Regions from separate parts of the Methylophaga sp. F7 genome, predicted to be linked through region 2. Evidence: riboswitches for the same ligand, from Rfam matches in the RefSeq annotation. Region 2 holds a riboswitch; the other holds the start of a gene.

Region 1 (10,506 bases), 310 kb from region 2:
CGGTGATGGTTACCCAGACCGCTAATACCAATATGGCGGAGACCATTGGTGACTGAGATGTCAGGTTCCAGCCCAGAAGGCTTAACACGATACCGATTAGTAAGCCGACAACTGGATAAAACAATAACGAGCGGCCAATATCCTGTGCAGTAAATTCACCCTGCAATCTGACCGGCAGAATAGTTAAAAACTGCAGGGCGATTAACAAAGCTCGCATTAGTTGATGGCTCCGGCGATGGCCGCTTCTTCAAACGTCGCCATTTGATTGTGCAGAGCGCAGGCCATTCTTAGTAACGGAATAGCAACGGCTGCGCCACTGGCTTCGCCTAACCTCATATTGAAGTTCACTAAAGGCTGAGCCTCAAGCGCCTGTAACACCACGCTATGCCCCGGTTCGGCGCTGTGATGACTGAACAGAAACCATTGTCGACTGCCCGGACTTATTTGTTCAGCACATAAAGCCGCCACGCTACTGATAAAACCATCAATCACCACCGGCAATCCGGATTTGGCGCAGTGTAAATAACTGCCGACCATGGCAGCAATTTCAAAGCCACCCAGATAGCGCAAAATGGCTAAGGGAGAATCCAAATGGTTTTTATGTAATAACAATGCTTCGGCGATAATTTGTGCTTTATGCGAAACGCCTTCAGCATTAAGTCCGGTGCCTGGACCGGCCAATTGACTGGCCGGTAGATTCAACATCGCACAGGCCATTGCACTGGCTGCTGTAGTGTTGCCAATCCCCATATCACCAGCAATATAAATCTGGGTACCATTCTGCAAGCTGCATTCGACATTATGTTGGCCAATCAGCATGGCTTGTTGGCATTCGGCTTCTTTCATTGCTGCTTGCTGGTGAAAGTTGGCAGTACCATTAGCAATTCGCTGATCTTGCACACCTTTAATCTCTTCCAATTCACTGACCGTACCAACATTGATAACGTCCAGCGAGGCATCCAAATATTTTGCTAAAACGCTAATAGCCGCGCCACCACTAGCGAAATTACGAATCATCGCCGCGGTAACAGATTGTGGATAGGCTGAAATGTTTTCCGCCATCACACCATGATCAGATGCATAAACGGTGATATGCACATGATCGGCTTGTGGCGTTGTGCCTTGCAGTGCCGCTAGTTGCACTGCTAATTGTTCGAGTTGACCTAATGACCCTGCCGGTTTGGTCAACTGGCTTTGGCGAGTTAACGCTGTATCTGCAGCATTTTGGTCAATCGTTTTGGCAGGTAATGTTAACCACTGGGTGAAATCGATCATTCAGTTTCCTTTCAAAGCATGCGGCAAACCGGCCACGGTGAGGATGACATTATCCATCAGTACGGCAAGTTGTTGATGCAGGCGGCCGGCCTCATCACAAAATCTTCTGGTTAATTCGCCCATCGGCACAATGCCCATACTGGTTTCATTGCTGACCAAAATGATGTCAGCCTGTAGAGTTGGCAAGGTCTCAAGTAATAGTTGGATTTCGTTAGTTAATAAATTCTCATCATCGGTGAGCAGCAAATTGGTCAGCCATAAGGTCAGACAATCCACCAAAAGACATTTATCTGCATCGTCCTGTTGCTGCAATGCAGCGGCAAGATTTAGCGGTACTTCGATAGTAGTCCAATGAGCAGGGCGTTGCTGTTGATGCAATGCAATACGCTGCTGCATTTCACTGTCATCAGCACGAGCCGTCGCCACATAGCAGACGGCTAATTTACTGTTGATAGCGCGTTGTTCAGCCAGTCTGCTTTTACCGGATTTTACACCGCCAAGGATCAGGGTTTTAGCCATTTGCTGCCTTTAAAATAGTCAGTAGTGCTGTGGTATCCATATGCTTCTCAACCATTTCTGCCAGTCGTTCAATATCTGCTTCACGCAAAGCATGATAATCCGAGCTACAGACGTTATTCAGTCCAGCCCATTGCAGTAAGGCATCACAGCTTGTTTGCTGTTCAAATAAACCATGCAGATACGTGCCAATAATCTGATTATCTTCGCTGATCGCTCCATCAGGGCCATGCGATAACTGTAGCAGTGGACGCAATAACGCTTTGCCTTCGCTGACACCGGCATGAATTTCGTAGCCACTGATGGCAGCATTATTGAATAATAACTGTCCCTGATTTTGCCGTAGTTGTTTCTCGGTATGCAGGGTAGTGTACATATCCAGTAAACCGAGACCTTTTTTGCAAGTGCCAGGTGAACCTTCAACGCCGGTTGGATCATCAATCTGCTGACCCAGCATTTGAAAACCACCACAAATCCCCAGCAGTTTGCCCCCGTACCGCAGATGTTTTTGAATCACTGCAGGCCAGCCTTGTTGTTCCAGCCATTGCAGATCAGCACTGACATGTTTGCTGCCTGGCAGAATGATCAAGTCCGCTGGCGGTATCGGTGAATCCGGGCCGATAAATTGTAAGTTTACGTTTGGGTGCAGGCGTAATGGATCCAGATCGGTATGGTTGCTGATACGAGGCATGACCGGCACGATAACGTTCAGTACATTGTCGGCTTTTTCCACCTGCGTAATATTAATCGCATCCTCAGCTTCCAGATGCAGCCCATGCAGATAGGGCAAAACACCCAGAACCGGTTTTCCTGTGCGTTGCTCCAACCAGTCCAGACCGGACTGTAATAAGCTGATATCACCGCGGAAACGATTAATCACAAAGCCTTTAACACGCTGTTGCTCAGAAGCTGACAGAAGATCCAAAGTACCCACCAAGTGAGCAAATACACCGCCACGATCAATATCAGCAACCAGGATCACTGGACAGTCCACGGCTTCAGCGAAACCCATATTGGCAATATCCCGATCGCGCAGATTGATTTCTGCCGGTGAACCGGCACCTTCCACCATTACGACATCATATTGTTTAAGCAGACGGGCATGCGATTCCAATACTGCAGTCATCGCGGTTTGTTTATAGTCGTGATAAAAGCGGGCATCCATGTTGGCAATGGCTTTGCCATGAATAATGACCTGAGCGCCGGTATCACTGTTGGGTTTTAGTAAAACCGGATTCATATCGATATGCGGCGGCAGTTTGCAGGCCTGGGCCTGAACGGCCTGAGCACGACCAATTTCACCACCATCTGCTGTAACAGCACTGTTCAACGCCATATTCTGCGGTTTAAAGGGTGCGACAGAGTAATCCTGTTTGACCAGCCAGCGGCATAACGCGGTTACCAGTGTGCTTTTACCAGCATCAGATGTTGTTCCCTGAACCATTAAAGTCTTAGCTGTCATGGTTGTTCGACCTTCTGTAATGCGGTTTCCAGACGTAGCCAGTCCTGTTCAGTAGCCGGTAAGCCAAACCTTAAGGCTGCCGGTCGATCGAATAATCGACAGAGAATACCTTGTTGGGCCAGTTGATGATGAATGCTGGCAGCATGAGCGGTTTTAACCCATTGAAATAAGGCGCAACCGCCGTTGGGTGCTAATTTATATTGACCGAGCAGCTCTGTCAGTCGTTGGGCATGTTGCGGTAAATACTGACGCGATTGCTGTTGCCAGTTTTTATCAGCTAATGCCTGCGAGGCAATCCATCTTGATGCTGTAGCAATCGGCCAGGGGCCAGATTTTTCGGCTATTTTCTTTAACAAATCAGGGTGTGTGATCACAAACCCGACTCTTACACCGGCCAAGCCAAAAAACTTTCCCAGCGAACGTAAAATGATTAATCCATGCTGGCAAGGAAGTGGTGCCAGACTTTGCTCTGGTGTGATATCAAGAAACGCTTCATCGACGATCAACCAGCCATTACGCATTTGCAAACGTTGTTGCCAGTTTAATAAACGTTGTCTATCAAACGTTTCACCGCTGGGATTATTCGGGTGAATAACAATCACCACATCAAACATATCAATCTGTTGATCCAGCTCAAAACTTTCCAGCGCGACCACTTCATGACCGGCTACCTGCCAGCAATGGCGATGTTCTTCGTATGCTGGTGAAAGGATAGCAACGCGACAAGCTGATCTTAATGTCGGTAAGATTTGTATGGCGGCCTGCGATCCGGCAACTGGCAGAATATGTTCACATTGATAATACGTTTTAGCCTGATCGATTAAATCATCTTCGTTTTCAGGCAGTTTTGCCCAAAGTTCTGCCGGGATCTGTTCTGGAACGGGCCAGCCATTTGGGTTTATACCAGTAGACAAATCCAGCCAATCCTTTAGACCGATACCGTATTGTTTGGCATAAGCGTGAATTCTACCGCCGTGATTAAGCATAAATGATCCCCGTAATAATCCCTATAACGGAAAGCCATAACAGCACACTGTTAGACACTAATCTTAGAGCACGCCCAATATCGTTTGCTTTAGCAATATTTGACGTGCCTAGCAGGGGACGTTGATGCCATTCACCGTGATAGCAGGCAGCCCCACCGAGTTGAACATCCAAAGCCCCTGCACCACTGGCCATTACCGGACCGGCATTTGGGCTGTCCCATAATGGTGCTTGCTGATGCCAGCAACTCAATGCCTTTCGCGTATTGCCAAGCAGGGCATAACTTAAAGCGGTCAGTCGGGCGGGCACAAAGTTTAATAAATCATCCAATCGAGCTGCCGTTTTGCCAAAATAGAAAAAGCGTTGAGTTCGATAGCCCCACATGGCATCCAGCGTATTCACCAGACGGTAGGCAACCACGCCGGCAGCACCACCGATAATAAACCAGAAAAGTGTGCCAAAAACAGCATCGTTACCATTTTCCAGCACTGATTCAATCGTCGCTTTGTTCACATCAATATGATCTTTATCCCGACTGACAATGCGGCTGGTCAATGTTCTGGCGTGTTCGAGATCGCCTTGTTGCATGGCCTGCAGAATAGGTCGGGCATGATCAAAAAGACTGCGATGACCCAGGCAGAGCGTTAATAGCACAACGGAAAACAGGGCGCCCCAGAACGGAATCTGGCTAATCAAATAAGTAATAAATGTAATTGGCACAATACAAATGATTAATGCCAGCATGCCAGCAAAAAACTGAACAAATCGTTGTTGCTTGGCGTGATTAAGATGCGCTTCGGTGTTATTAGCCAAAGCGCCAAAACCAACCAGAGGATGCAACCGTTTCGGTTCACCGACAAACCAGTCAATGATCAAAGCGCTGAGCATGATAATAAAGGTCATGACTTAGTATTGTTTTCCCAGCGGTTTTCAAAGATAAGTTCATCCAGAGGCTGACGTTGTCGCCAGTTTTCCTGCTCCAGCATGGGCTGTTGGTAAAAATCATCAACATGACCCAGACACAGAATCGCCACCGGGCAGGCCCCATTAGGAATCCCCAATAAATCGGCTAATTTTTGGGGATCAAATAAGGAGACCCAGCCCATGCCCAATCCTTCGGCACGGGCAGCCAGCCACATATTCTGAATGGCACATGAGACCGATGCCAGATCCATTTCCGGCAGGGTGCGGCGACCAAAAATATGCGACTCACGTTTATCCATCAACGAGACAACCAACACTTCAGCGCAATCCTTGATGCCTTCAACTTTCAGCTGCAGAAATTCTGTTTCACGCTCACCCAACGCCTTGGCAGTCAGCACTCTTTCATTTTCAACGATTTGATGAATAGCATTGCGGATGCCGGTATCGGTAATCCGAATCATCCGCCAAGGTTGCATCAGTCCTACGCTGGGAGCCTGCCAGGCTGCTTGAAATAATCGCTGCAGAATATCCTGATCGATTGGATCAGCAATAAAATGCCGCATATCACGACGCTCACCAATAGCGCGATATACAGCCTCACGATCCTGGTGATTAAAGCGGTATTTATCCTGACTCATGGGGTAAACCAGCGGGCAATGAGTTCAGGGGCTGACGGAAAATAAAAGTGGATATAGCTGGCTGTCAGGCGTTGTTGCTGAAACACGGCTTCACTGACTTTATTGCCGTTTGGGCATTCAGCATAGAGGATAGCTATGGGTTGATTTTCCAACAAGGAATGGTGGTAGGTATGACCACGTAAAGTGTAATTATCATGAGTAACTTGTTGCAATGCCAAGGCTGTCAGTCTGGCTTGTAATTTGGCATCAGCGGCCAGCACGCCACACATTTCAGCTTGTTGGCCATGCTTATCGGTTAATGTGCGGCACAAATACAGCATGCCACCACATTCAGCCACAACTTGTTTATTGGCATTAATGTATTCACATATCGCCTGACGCATCGACATATTTTGGCTGAGTGTTTCCAGATGCAGTTCAGGATAGCCACCAGGGAGATAAAGGCTATCTACCTCAGGAAGCGTTGTATCCGTTAACGGGGAAAAAAATATCAGCTCAGCACCCATAGCGGTTAAACAATCCAGATTTGCCTGATAAACAAAGGCAAACGCTGCATCCTTAGCCACCCCGATGCGAAGATCTTTTAATAATGCGGGTAAAGCTTCAAAAGGCTGATTGTTGATTTTGATTTGCGGTAAAACAAATTCGGGATTCAGCTGCAGGCTATCTGCCAGTCGGTCCAGACGCTCAGTCAAATCCGTGAGTTCATCAGCCTGAACCAAACCCAGATAACGGCTGGGCAGACTTTCAATTTGACGAGGCATATTAGCAAGACAAGGTAAATCGTTAGGTAAAGCGGACGTCAGCATTTCAGCATGTCTGGCACTGCCCACACGATTGGCCAGAACACCAGCCAACGTCACATCCTGACGAAAGTTGGCTAAGCCGAATGCTAAAGCGGCAAATGTTTGTGCCATGGCACTGGCATCAATGACCGCTAACACCGGGATTCCTATAATGGCAGCTAAATCAGCTGTGGAAGGCGTACCATCAAACAAACCCATCACGCCTTCAATCAGAATGATATCTGCCTGTTTGGCGGCGTCGGCAATCAATTGTCTGGAGTGAGTTTCACCGACCATCCATAAATCAACTTGATAAACCGGATGGCCGGAGGCAAATGACAGGATCATTGGGTCCAGAAAGTCTGGACCCACTTTGAAAATTCGGACCTGTTTACCCTGACGTCGATAATGCCACGCCAAGGTCGCGGTAACGGTTGTTTTACCTTGACCTGAGGCGGGGGCAGCAATAATCAGCGCAGCGCAGGTTTGCGGCTGCTGTGACATTAACGTAGCTGATTACTGCGCTGGCTCAAATTCGCAAAACGGAAGCTGATATGAATCACCGCGGCAGCAGCAATATAAAAGCTTAATTTACTCAGTTTGCCAGGATAGGACTGGACAAACCGGGTCAGATACTCAGCCATGGTTGGATCGACATAACGACCTGAAAACCAGTAAAAACCACCGCCACTGAACAGGCCGGCAACTGCGGTAACCGTCACCAGCGTCATCGCCAGTGTAAACAGAGCAGTCCAGTTAAATTGGTATTTGGATTGAAACCAGCGACCTGCCAGCCACAAACTTCCATATGCAGGCAGTAAAAAGCCATAAGATGGCGAAACACAGAAATTACTGGCGCCGCCTATGTATACCGACATCAAATCCAGCACAACAGCCAGACCTAAAAAAGCCGGAAACCACAATTTTGAGGCCAGATAAAATCCGGCGAGCATAAATACTGCCCAGGAGGCGCTGGGTAAAACGTTGATATCGGCGAAATGATGACCACGAGTCATCACCATTAATAAGACAAGAAGCGCAGCCACGATCAGTTGCTGACGTTGAGACAATAACGACATTGAGATTCTCCGATGTGCTCACCCGCACAACTTGGTTAATAGCATTTTCGGTCAACAGACCAGGATATTTCAGGCCGGTCTCCGGACTCATGAGCAGTGCTGTCACCGGTTGAACACCTTCCCGTAATAGATACAGTGGCGTAACGTTCAACCTGAACTCATTTACCGTTGCGGGGGCAGTGTCGGGTTTATCCATTGTTTGGCTGCACCGACTTCCCGTTTCATCACTTTCGTGACACCTGAAACTGCCGACAGAATAAGGATTAGCAAGCTATATTGTCAATTTGGAAATCATTAATTGTCCTTATCAGGTTTGACGATAAGCCATGGGAGATTTAAGATGCGCGCCTCTTCAGGTGCTTTGATATCCATCAGAGTTAAACGGGAAGTTGGTGAAAAACCAACACTGCCCCCGCAACGGTAAACGTTGAAAATGCATCCAATCAGCCACTGCGATTAATCGTGGGAAGGCGGGTGTACTGGCGCAAGCCACAACGTGAGTCCGGAGACCGGCCTGAAGTTCATCACAACCAACGTGTGTTGTGTGACTTTATTAATCCGGATCGCGGGTGAGCGTATCCCTAGGAGAAAATATGAAACCTTCAACAAAGGCCATGCCTTTGCGTGTCTGTGCACGACTGACTTTGGCGGCACTGGCTACTTCCACCTTCTCTGTTACGGCTCTGGCTGAACAGGAATCCCTTGATGCAATGACGATTACCGCTAACCGGATGCCTACCGAAAATGCGTTGGCACCAAATACGGTTATTACCCGTGCGGATATTGATCGTTTGCAGATTAATGATCTAGCAACTTTGCTTTCACGATTTCCCGGTGTGGATATGACACAAAATGGTGGTTATGGAAAAGCAAGCAGTATTTTTATACGTGGCAACAATAGCGATCACGTTCTTGTTTTAGTCGATGGTATAAAATGGCAGTCCGCTACATCGGGGGGGACAGCATTACAAGATTTTCCTGTTGAGCAAATTGATCGAGTTGAGATCGTTCGAGGTTCTAGAGCTGGGCTTTACGGTTCAGATGCTATTGGTGGCGTGGTTCAAATTTTTACCAAGCAAGGCAAGTCTGGTGAAACAAAACCTTATTTTTCATTAGCTACTGGTACAAAAAATACTCAAAAAGCGACAGCAGGTATTAGTGGCGGAAATGAAAAAACCCGCTATAACGTGGGTTATAGTTATTTAACAAGTAACGGGATAGATGCTCAGGACACTTTAGATGATCCAGTTAGAACATATGCTACGCCTGATCATGATGGTTATCGTAATAGTAGTCTTTCCTTCAATGTTGCTCACCAAATAAGCAATGACTGGTATGTCGGGGCGAACTTTTTAAGAGCAGAAGCATATAACGAATATGATAACGGCCGATTTGTCTTTGGTACTAAGACAAAACAGGAGCCTATTTATCAAAATGTGATTCAACAAGTGATGGGTGTTAACACTAGGTATAAACTCAATGAACTTTGGACGATGAGTTTTGAACTTGCTGAAAGTCGAGATCTTTCCCAAATAGTTCAACAGAGTGAGAATGACTCTAAATTTAATACGCGCCATAGAGAGGCCAGTTGGGTTAATACGTTAACACTTAACGAAAATCACCGAGTCAATCTTGGCTTTGATTATGATCATGACCGTGTTGAAAGTAGCACTGATTACGCTGAAGATTCCAGAGAAAATAAAGCTATATTTGCAAGTTGGCAGGCCAAGGTTAACAAAAATGAGTGGCTACTCAGTGCTCGTTATGACGATAACGAAAGTTTCGGTAATCGAACAACTGGTACAGCAGATTATGGATACTGGCTTAGTGATGACTTAAGATTTTCACTAAACGCTGGAACTGGTTTTAAAGCACCGAGTTTTAATAGCTTATATTTTCCAGGATTTGGTAACCCTGATCTTAAATCTGAAAAATCAACTTCATATGGTGTCGGCTTGGATGGAACTACCACATGGGGACGTTGGGCTGTAAATGCCTATCAAAATAAAGTACATGATTTGATTGCAAATACTACTGATCCTGTTACTGACATTTTTGGCCCATATAACGTTAATGAAGCGAAAATTAAAGGGATTGAATTCGAACTGCATACTTCATTATTTAATTGGGATTTGAGTGCAGATGCGTCATTCTTAAATCCTGAAAATGAAGAAACGGATAATGTTCTGGCAAGAAGGGCAAAACGTTTAGCCAATTTCCATGCTGATCGTCAATGGAGTAAGTGGTCTACAGGAGCAAGCTGGAGGTTAAGAGGCGAAAGTTATAGTGATGCAGATAATGACGTTAAACTTAGCGGCTTTGGATTACTGGATCTCAGGGCTGCATATAATATTGATTCTGATTGGACCATTCGTTTGACCGGACAAAATATGCTGGATAAGGACTATCAGACTGTTGATAGATATTACAGCTTGGGCAGAACAGTTATGTTATCTGTCCATTATCAACCCTAATTTATCAATTTAATAACGCTCGGCCACCACTGGCTGAGCGTTATTCTTAAGTCATACTTCATTCCAGAGTAAGCAAGCTGTTGGATATGTGTTTTCTATTCTTTGATATAGCATTTAAAATGCTTTATGGATAAAGCTGGTCAGCAATAAGGCTTATCTTTTAGAATGGCAGGATTTTCCAGCTATTTCAGAGTTGTCATGACCGATCTTAAAGACAAAGGTTTTGCCACCCGTGCAGTACGTGCCGGACAGGTAAGAACGCCCGAAGGCGAACATTCAGAACCGATTTTCCCAACTTCCAGTTTTGTGTTTGATAGTGCAGAACAGGCAGCAGCAAGGTTTGGCGGTGATGAACCTGGCAATATCTAT
Region 2 (10,506 bases):
CCCTTATTCTTTTTGGGAAGCACGTTAAATCGATTTGAAGGCTTCTTATTCCTGGTGTTATATGTCGCCTATGTCTGGTTTACCATTGCAATGGCCTTGTCTTTACCGTACCTACCACAACTGCAAGCCGGACTAGTCTATGGATTGGCTCCACTGGTTGGCTTTTACGTATTACTTTGCCTGGTAAACGATTTATTACGCAGACGCTATAATTAGTGTTAACCATTATCTCTCACTTCAAATAGGTATTATTTGGGGTGAGGGATAATTTTTTATTGAGCATTTTCTATTTCAGGCCAGCCGTTAATCTCCGGGTCAAACCCGGGTTCCAGCGCCTGTATTCGTTTTACCAAAGGTGGATGTGTAGACAGCATTCCAGACATTTTATTTGAAAGCTCGGCAAACAACATGTGCCTGGCCTCTTCCAGTTCATCATGTCTGACTTTATTGGCACCTTGTTGACTGAGGGCCCCTATTTTTTTAACGCGCCCGCTAACGCAATAGGATCACCGGTATAACGTGTGGCATCCGCATCAGCAAGATATTCACGTTGACGAGATATCGCTGCCTGCATGATTTTTCCCATAAAAGCCCCTAGTAATCCCAGTAGAATCAGAGCAATTCCGATTAACAGTATTTGAGCACCACCTTTTCTGCCGCGCCCACCTGAATGCATCAGAATCCGTCCGACAACATAAAGTGCCATCAAACCGTGAATCAAACCGATTACACGAAGGTTGAGCCGCATATCGAGGTTACGAATATGAGCAAATTCATGGGCGACTACTGCTGTCAGTTCATCACGATTCAATAAAGTTAATGCGCCACGAGTCACGGCAATAGCCGCATTATCGGGAGAGCTACCCGCAGCGAAAGCATTAATTCCGGGTTCGTTTTCAATGATAAAAACCTGCGGTGTCTGAATGCTGGCTCCCAGCGCCACTTCCTCAACGATGTTTTGATAACGTGTAACCAAGGGATCACCGGTTATCTCGTTAATATCAGTCGCTCCCAAAGCCTGAGCAACCTTTGCACCGTCACCGCCCATGGTGACTATTTTCCAAACAGAGGTCAGAACAATCACCATAGCAACGCCGGCAGCAACCAACCCAAATAGTTGCCAGTTAACCATTATCTGTTCAGTCTGATTAATACTGTCGCCGCTCATCCTGACAGAAGCCAGCGAGGCAATCACGGCTGCAATCAACGCCACAGAAAAAATAAACAAAGTCATCATCAATCGACTTTGTTTTCGGGCATTTGCACCCAGTTGATAGCTGCTCATTGCAGCCATTTTTAAAACTCAACCTTGGGCGCGTCTTGAATCGCTTCACGGTCATCAAACTCCAGCTCTGAGGCGCGAGTAAAGCTGAACATATTGGCTAGGATATTGGTCGGAAAAGTTTCCAGAACATTGTTATATTCAAGCACCGTATTGTTGTAGCCGCGGCGCGAAGCTGCCACTTTGTTTTCAATGCTGGTCAGCTGTTCCATCAGATCACGGAAAGCACCATCCGCTTTCAGATCCGGATAAGCTTCTGATAAAGCGAAGATGCCGCCCATTGCTTTACCTAACACACCTTCAGCCTGTCCAAGCGCCAGCATTGACTTTGCATCGCCCGAGTCGGTTTGATCACGCATTTTTTCTGCTTGATTGCGGGCTTCAATTACCCCATTAAGCGTTTCCTGTTCATGCTTGGCATAGCCTTTAACGGTGCTGACCAGCTGCGGAATCATGTCGTGACGTTGCTTAAGTGTAACGTCTATCTGTTTGAATGCATTCTGGAAGATATTGCGATGCCGAACCAATTTATTGTATTCAATAATCACATATAAAATCAGCAGGCCGACAATCCCTAGTAATATCCATTCCATATTTACTCTCCTTCTATTGAATTTAATGTCGTGATTGATTATGGATTAGTTACCCATAGTATTAAACAGCTTACTGACTATGAAAGCTAAGGGCTATTAACGTTCAGCCAAATACTATCTCAAAATCACGATCAGTCTTATTAACGTATTACTGCCAATATCGCATAGTTTGACTGATTACCATTTGTCTGTATTATCGCAGGCAGTTTCAGGTGCCTTTATTGCTACATGTGATTAAGGTTAAACGGGAAACAGGTGCGCCTCTTATTTGGCTATTCCTGTACTGCCCCCGCAACGGTAAACAGTTATTTCATTGCTCTGGTCGCTATCTGCCTGATAGATCGACAGTCACTGTACTTAACAGTATGGGAAGACGAGACATGATGCCGAGGATCTGTTTTTATCTTTCATCGCCAACATTCGTAATGGCCAGGAAAGAAAATCAGCCCCCAATATGGCTAAGCTGTAAGTCCGGAGACCGGCCCGAAGCTAACTAAGGAGTCGTGGCGGGGTGCCTGAACGTTCCGAGATTAGACCCATACTGTCCCCTGCCCGCTATTTACCTAACTGGTAGCTGCTTTTGCTACGGCAGGATGTCTGATGTCTTATATTGTTAAATATCGCTTGTGTTTTCACCGACCCATTTTTCTATTTGCCCTGTTGTTTTCTCTGATAACTTCAAGTGCGTATGCCAGTGAGCATCATGTAATGGTTATTGTGTCAGATCGCTCTGCCCCGACTTTGGTCTCTGGAGCACATCAATTATTACAACAACAGCCTGATGCAGACATTCAAATCCGCACGGTCAGTCAGCTTAATGCTTTGACTGATGCTGACTTACAGCAATTAATTGATAACAGTGCAAGCATATTAGTGGTTGGTGTATTTGGCGATCCTGTGGAACGATTACTCGTTCGGCAATATAACAATGATCAAAAACGCTATGTTTTACATAGTGACCAGCGGCTTATCGAATTAAATAGCGATCCGGTTACACAATCTATTCCTAATCATATCTTGAGTGATAAAGCCTCATTAAGCACAACAACTCTGTTAGAGGCCAAACAGGTTCAATATCCCGAGTATGCTAACTGGTTACAGGCTCGTGCTTACTGGGTTAACCGTTCGACAGAGAATTCACGCAGTCTGCTGGACATGTTGCTCACAGAAGGCAGTAAAAAAGCCGAATTACAACCTGTTGGGGCTTTACGCTTTGCTTTGCATAAAGACGATAAAACTCAATGGTTAAGCCCAACTGAACTAGCCAAACAACTTGATACAACAAATCCTGTTGTCTGGTTGGTCGATCATGATACCGGCGATTTAACAGGTGAATGGAAACTGCATCAGCAGTATTGTCAGGCGCTGAACAGTCAATGTGTTTCCGTATTGGCCGCCTGGGGCGAACCCAGTGTTGAGGCTATTGAGACGATCAAAAAGGTGATGAACAAATCTTTGCCAAACACACCATGGGGAATCGTTTCTTTTCAGGACTTTGTGATTGGTGGTGGTGATGGTCGTGAGCAGGTTGAACAATTATTTACTGAGCTTAATGTTCCGGTTTTAAAAGGTATTCGTCTTAATAAATTAAGTGAGGCGGATTATGCCTTATCTTCACAGGGTATTCCTCGCGATTCGATTCATTATCGGATTGCCATGCCGGAGTTGCAAGGTGTCAGTCAGCCACAGATTCTGGCATTGACCGAGCCTGCAAAGATGGACCCACAAACCGGGGCCCAGCTGACGCAAAGTCTACCAATTAAAGAACATATAAACCGTCAGGCACTGCGCATGCAAGGCTGGCTGGCTCTACAACAAAAAGACAATGCCGATAAGCGTGTCGCCATTGTGTATTACAACCATCCCCCCGGTAGACATAATATCGGTGCTGATAATCTGAATGTGCCTGAAAGTCTGCTGGAAATATTGAATAGCCTGAAAAATGCAGGTTATCAGACTGGTGAGCTGCCAAAAGATGCGGAATCTTTGCTGGATATGCTGCAACTTAAAGGGGTGAATTTACCTGAAGACGCACAAGCATTATCAGCGATGTCCAAGGTCGCCAACACCATGACAGCGGATGAATATCAACGCTGGTTCAAACAGTTACCGGCAACTGTTCAGGCTGAAATGATTGATGGTCCTTTGGCAGCATTACAGCAGCGGATGCGTGATGCTATTGAGCAGGCACTGGCATTGGACAGTGTGACAACTCGCCAATCTCAACTCAATTTGCTAACGGCATTTATGCAGCAAACATCCACGGATCTGCATCATGCACTGGATGGTTTACGTCATCCCGGCCGCAGTCGAGCATTGGATTTATTAAATCAGCTGGAACAGGATTATCAGCAGATCATCGATGCAGCTGCTCAAGGCCATCAGCCCGACTGGCAGCATAGCGAATCCTTACATGATGCATTATTGGAAATGCAGATTGAAGGTATTCGCGGTTGGGGTGAAGTACCCGGCAAAGTGATGGTCTGGGATAATCGATTACTGATTCCCGGCGTGCAATTTGGCAATGTGTTTATCGGCCCGCAACCACCGCGTGGTTGGGAAATCCATGAAGAATTGTTGCATGCCAATATGTCTTTCCCTCCGCCACATCAATATCTGGCGTTTTATCACTATATTCAGTCGCAATTTAACGCTGATGCTATGGTGCATGTTGGTCGACATTCAACCTATGAGTTTTTACCCAAACGCAGTGTAGGTTTGGGTGAAGATGATTACCCCGCTATTATTGCCGGTGAGGTTCCGGGTCTTTATCCATATATAGTCGATGGCGTCGGTGAAGGCATACAGGCCAAACGCCGTGGACAGGCAGTTATCATCGATCATTTGACTCCCCCGCTCGCCGTCACTGAACTTTATGACGATCTGCTACAACTACGTCAGTTGATTGAAAGCGCCGAAGCTGCTTCAGATAAAGCCACACGGGATCGGGCTATTCGCAGCCTGCGTGAACAAATCGAAACTATGGGTCTGCGTAATGAATTGATCGCCAGCATGGATGAAGAGCTGCAAGTGCGTGGTGCCGGTTTCGATGAAATTGATGATGATTTTCTACTGCATGAAGTCGGTCATTATCTGACAAATTTTCAAGAGACCTTTATGCCACTGGGTCTGCATGTATTTGGCCGGGATTGGTCCGCGGATGGACTCGATACCATGATGAACTCAATTCTGGACAACACCGATTCCAGCGAGGCTCAACGTCAAGCTATCTATCAAAAATTGCAAATGTCTCCAGCGGCTGAGATTGAAGCGCTTTTGAATGGTTTGAATGGTCGTTTTATCTCTCCGGGGAAAGGCAATGATCCCATTCGCACGCCGGATGCTCTGCCCACTGGCCGTAATTTTTATGCGTTGGATGGCAGCCTGCTGCCAACCCGTGTGGGTTTTGATATCGGTCAACAACTGGCCGCACCGGTCTTGGCCGGCGAAAAGGGCAATATTGAAGGTCATGAAGTAGGCGATCGCAATAAACAAGGGGTGATTTTATGGGCCTCTGATTCAGTGCGGGATGAAGGTGCCATGATTGCGTTTGGTATGAAGCTGCTGGGTGTCCGCCCGATATGGAATAGCCGTGGCATTATCAAAGGTCTCGAACGTCTGCCATTAAATGAGGAACAACCACAGCGGCTGGATGTGTTGTTTACCACTTCAGGTTTATTCCGGGATTTATATGGCGAACATCTGGTATTGCTGGATAAAGCCAGCTTATTGGCCTTGGATGCCAGTCGAGATCTGATTATCCGTGATTATCCTGCTTTGGCTGTCGCCCTTAACGCTGCTTTGGAAGCTTTAGGTGAATGGCAACAAGGCGGCGATGAAGCGTTGGATAAAAACTTGGTGGCCACCAATTGGGTAAATGAGGCCATACAACGGCTGGCCCAACAACCGGATATCGATCCGGCACAATTAGGTCGTGAAACAAGCCTTCGTGTATTTGGTATTGCCCCGGGGGCTTATGGTGCTGGCATTAATCGTCTGGTTGAACGTTCAGCTGCCTGGGAAGATCGCAGTGAACTGGCTGACGTATTTATCAAACGTATGGCACATGCTTATGGCAGTGGTTTGCAGGGTGAATCGCAACCGGACTTGTTCAAACAGCAACTTGCCGGAGTGTCACAAACCTTTTTGGGTCGTGCCAGTAATCTGTATGGCCTGATGGATAACAATGATGCATTTGATTATCTGGGTGGTTTTAATCTGGCGGTGGAAACAGTTAGTGGTCAGCAACCAGGCAGCGCGGTGATTAATCACAGTAACAACGATAATCTGCGAATCGATGACTTGCCACAAGTCCTGCTGGGAGAGCTGCGTGCCCGTTATCTGAATCCACAATGGATTAAGCCGTTAATGAATGAAGGTTATGCCGGTGCGCGCACCATGGGCAGTGAATTTATCGAATATCTTTGGGGGTGGCAGGTGACCAGTCCGGAAATCATTACTGACCATGTGTGGGAAGAGGTAAAAGCCGTTTATGTTGATGACAGCCTGCAATTAGGATTGGATGAGTTTTTAAGTGATAGTCATCAACAACATGTGCAAACCAATATCCTGGCAGTGATGCTGGTCGCCATAGATAAAGAATTCTGGGATGCTGATTTGAATACTCAAAAACAATTGGCCGAGCAGTTTGCTGCCAATATTATTGAAAAAGGCATTCCCGGAAGTGGTCATACCCATGCGAATCATCCAATGTATGATTTTGTGAAATCACATCTCGATGCGGATCAGGCTAAAGCTTTGGAAGCCGTATTGGCACGAAGCCGAATACAGACTTCAGAAACAGCCTCCCCTCCAACTCATATACAGGAATTACAATTGAATCAGCAGGATAGCCAGCAAATCGAGAATAGCAATCAAGCTGCTGAGGACACTACAGAAACCAGCTCCACCGATAGCAAAATGCTTTGGCTGTGGACGTTGCTGGCATTATCAGTAATCGTTGCCGCAGGATTATGGCGCGGTCGTAAAGGAGCTATGTAATGTATCCACATTTTTCACTGGAATTAATGCACCAGCTGACCGGACTGTTATTAACCCCGGTCGTCTGGGCGTTATTGTTTTTTGTCGGTTTGGCCGTATATGAAACCGGTATTGCCATTGGCGAGCGCTTCTGGGGAATCGCCCGTTTATCACAGCATTCTGATAGCCAAGCATTGATTGCTCTGGGCAAACGCCGAATTGAACGGGCCGATTTTATTACCAGACTGGCACCCATGCTCGGGTTGATGGGCACCTTGATTCCCTTGGGCCCAGGCCTCGCCGCATTAGGCGAAGGACAACTAAAAATTCTGACTACGGCGATGACAGTGGCGTTTGATACCACGGTTATTGGCTTATTGGCTGGCATGATCGGCTTTGTCATTGGTCGGATGCGTCGGCGTTGGTATGACGCTGCTTTAACTGAATTGGAACAGCAAAATGGATAAATGGCGTCGCAGTTCATTTCTCGATACCGATGAAGATCCGTTAGGTCCATTGGCCAATTTGATTGATATTGTGCTGGTATTTGCCTGTGGGTTAATCGCTGCACTGGTCGCGTTCAGTTCGGACTTACAGGATCATTTTGAAGTACAGCCGCAGGAAATCACTCTCGGTAAGGAACTGCCAACAATGCCAGATACTATGCAGCAGCAGGTGCAGGATGGTAGTGGTTACGAAGCTGTTGGTCAGGTATATCGAGATCCACAAACCGGTAAGCTGATTTTAATTGATGACTAATTTTTTCATTAAAAGATTTTCGCTCAGCCCGCGAATCCAAAAGTAATTTCAGGTAGAATCACCGCTTCTACTGAACTCCTGTTTTATTGGATTTTAAAATGGCTCAATACGTATATAGCATGAACCGCGTTGGCAAAATCGTGCCGCCCAAACGCGAAATTTTAAAAGATATTTCCCTGTCATTTTTCCCTGGTGCCAAAATCGGTGTATTGGGTTTAAATGGCTCTGGTAAGTCTACCCTGCTCCGCATCATGGCGGGTGAGGATAAAGATTATATTGGCGAAGCCAGACCGATGCCGAATATGAAGGTCGGGTATCTGCCTCAGGAGCCTGAGCTGGATGACAGCAAAACCGTTCGGGAAATCGTTGAAGAATCAGTCTCTGATGTCAAAGCCGCTTTGGATGAACTGGATGCGATTTATGCAGCTTATGCCGAACCGGATGCCGACTTTGATGCACTCGCTAAAAAACAGGGTGAACTGGAAAATCTGATCACCGCTAAAGATGGTCATAATCTGGACAATGCTCTGGAACGTGCAGCAGATGCGTTACGCCTGCCGCCCTGGGATGCCAAAGTAGCGGTGTTATCCGGTGGCGAGCGTCGTCGTGTTGCATTATGCCGGTTATTACTCGATCACCCGGACATGTTATTGCTTGATGAGCCGACTAACCATCTTGATGCTGAATCGATTGCCTGGATTGAACGCTTCCTGCAGGAATACCCCGGTACCGTAGTTGCCATTACCCATGATCGCTATTTCCTGGATAATGCCGCGGGCTGGATACTTGAGCTTGATCGTGGTCGTGGTATTCCTTATGAAGGTAATTACTCTTCATGGCTGGAACAGAAAGATCAACGTCTGGCACAGGAATCGAAACAGGAAGCCTCACACAATAAAGCCATTCAAGCTGAGCTTGAGTGGGTACGCCAGGGAGCCAAAGGTCGTCAGGCAAAATCCAAAGCGCGCTTGAAACAGTTTGAAGAAATGAATTCAAAAGAATTTCAAAAACGTAATGAAACCCAGGAAATCTATATTCCACCTGGCCCGCGTTTAGGTGACAAAGTGATTGAACTGCATAACGTCACTAAATCCTACGGCGACAAACTGTTATTCGAAGATCTCAGTCTGACGATTCCCCCCGGTGCAATTGTCGGCATCATCGGCCCTAACGGTGCCGGTAAATCTACCTTGTTCCGCATGATTACCGGTGAAGAAAAACCCGATTCCGGTGAAATCGAAATCGGCAGTACCGTGCAGCTGGCTTATGTAAACCAGGCACGTGAACTGGATGGCAAGAAAACGGTATTTGAAGAAATAGCTGATGGTGCCGATATGATTACTGTCGGAAATTATCAGACCCCTTCTCGTGCCTATTGTGGACGGTTTAATTTTAAGGGCTCAGATCAGCAGAAATATGTGAAGGATCTCTCCGGTGGTGAGCGTAACCGCCTGCATATGGCCAAACTGCTTAAAGAAGGTGGCAACGTTTTATTACTCGACGAACCGACCAACGACCTGGACGTGGAAACATTACGTGCATTGGAAGAAGCCATATTGGCCTTCCCGGGTTCAGCAGTGGTCATTTCGCATGATCGCTGGTTCCTGGATCGTGTCTGTACCCATATGATTGCCTATGAAGGCGATTCCAGCGTGGTGTTTTTTGAAGGTAACTATAGTGAATATGCCGAAGATTACCTCAAGCGTTATGGCAAAGATCATCAGCCTGAACGTATCAAATACCGTCGAATGAATTAGGTTTTGAAATATCCGCAGATTACGCAGATTTTCGCAGATTAATAAAAAAATGAAATTTGTAGGTCGGGTTAGCGTAGCGTAACCCGAGACAAATTAAATATTTCGTTTAACAAAAATCTGCGTCAATCTGCGAAATCTGCGGATAGATTTCTTTTAAACCTCTGTGTCTCTGTGTTTTATGTCAATCTTTCAAAGGCTTATGCATCATTTCTGGTGTGCGTTCGGCGCCGAGGATACCGACACGGATCAGAAAGTCGCCAAAATGCTCGTCTTTCTCACGTTCAGCAGCAAACTGTTCAATCATTGGTTTTAGCGTATTCAGGATGGTGGCTTCGTCCACATTTTCAAGATACAGACGGTTTAGTCGCTGACCACTGAAATCAGCCCCCAGATTCAGGTTATAGCGTCCGATCGCTTTACCGGTTAACGCAATTTCACCCAGGTAAGGTCTGGCACAGCCATTCGGACAGCCGGTGATGCGGATATTAATCAGCTCTTCCGGGAGGCCCACATCACTCATTATTTGTTCCAGCTTACTGAGAAACGTGGGTAAATAACGTTCTGATTCAGCCATCGCCAAAGCACAAGTAGGCAATGCTACACAGGCCATCGCATTTAAACGCAAGGCCGGACGGCGTTCACCGATATCCAGTTGGTACTGCTCAACCAATGCTTCAATAACCGGTTTTTGTTCAGGGCTGATATTGGCAATAATCAGGTTCTGATTACAGGTCATGCGAAATTCGCCAGTATGGACTTTGGCGATTTCCCGAAGTGCGGTACGTAATTGCAGTGTTTCAGTATCCTTAACCCGCCCACTGTAAATATATAAGGTCAAGTGCCATTGACCATCTTCACCCTGGATCCAGCCAAATCGATCACCATTGCATAATAACTCAAAGGGTCTGGCAGACGTCATCGCCTCACCATGGTATTCGGTAAATTTTTCGTTAAACCAGTCAATACCATGATCATCAATGGTGTATTTAAAACGAGCATGCGCCCGAACACTGCGATCACCAAAGTCACGTTGAATGGCAGCAATGGTTTCGCAGGCTTTGACAATCTGGTCTTTTGGCACAAAACCGGCCATGGTGGCTAAGCGTGGGAAAGTTGCCGTTTCACCATACGTCAT

The links. Region 2 has a riboswitch for cobalamin ahead of AC08OG_RS08490 (cobaltochelatase subunit CobN). Riboswitches for the same ligand answer to the same signal wherever they lie in the genome.
Region 1: another riboswitch for cobalamin. It lies ahead of AC08OG_RS09915 (TonB-dependent receptor domain-containing protein); the one in region 2 lies ahead of AC08OG_RS08490 (cobaltochelatase subunit CobN).

What each region holds. Positions count from the first base shown of each region.
Region 1 covers NZ_CM166511.1:1,962,905-1,973,410, reverse strand. Annotated here, with positions in the region: gene AC08OG_RS09960 (adenosylcobinamide-GDP ribazoletransferase) at 1-217, opposite strand, end outside; gene cobT (nicotinate-nucleotide--dimethylbenzimidazole phosphoribosyltransferase) at 217-1,275, opposite strand; gene cobU (bifunctional adenosylcobinamide kinase/adenosylcobinamide-phosphate guanylyltransferase) at 1,276-1,794, opposite strand; gene AC08OG_RS09945 (cobyric acid synthase) at 1,787-3,253, opposite strand; gene cobD (threonine-phosphate decarboxylase CobD) at 3,250-4,239, opposite strand; gene cbiB (adenosylcobinamide-phosphate synthase CbiB) at 4,232-5,140, opposite strand; gene bluB (5,6-dimethylbenzimidazole synthase) at 5,137-5,799, opposite strand; gene AC08OG_RS09925 (cobyrinic acid a,c-diamide synthase CobB) at 5,796-7,088, opposite strand; gene AC08OG_RS09920 (hypothetical protein) at 7,088-7,663, opposite strand; cobalamin riboswitch at 7,719-7,921, opposite strand; cobalamin riboswitch at 8,001-8,195, shown strand; gene AC08OG_RS09915 (TonB-dependent receptor domain-containing protein) at 8,257-10,137, shown strand; gene AC08OG_RS09910 (O-succinylhomoserine sulfhydrylase) at 10,336-10,506, shown strand, end outside.
Region 2 covers NZ_CM166511.1:1,656,858-1,667,363, forward strand. Annotated here, with positions in the region: gene AC08OG_RS08475 (calcium/sodium antiporter) at 1-216, shown strand, start outside; gene AC08OG_RS08480 (M48 family metalloprotease) at 473-1,294, opposite strand; gene AC08OG_RS08485 (LemA family protein) at 1,297-1,875, opposite strand; cobalamin riboswitch at 2,069-2,376, shown strand; gene AC08OG_RS08490 (cobaltochelatase subunit CobN) at 2,476-6,876, shown strand; gene AC08OG_RS08495 (MotA/TolQ/ExbB proton channel family protein) at 6,876-7,322, shown strand; gene AC08OG_RS08500 (DUF2149 domain-containing protein) at 7,315-7,614, shown strand; gene ettA (energy-dependent translational throttle protein EttA) at 7,713-9,371, shown strand; gene AC08OG_RS08510 (NADPH-dependent assimilatory sulfite reductase hemoprotein subunit) at 9,553-10,506, opposite strand, start outside.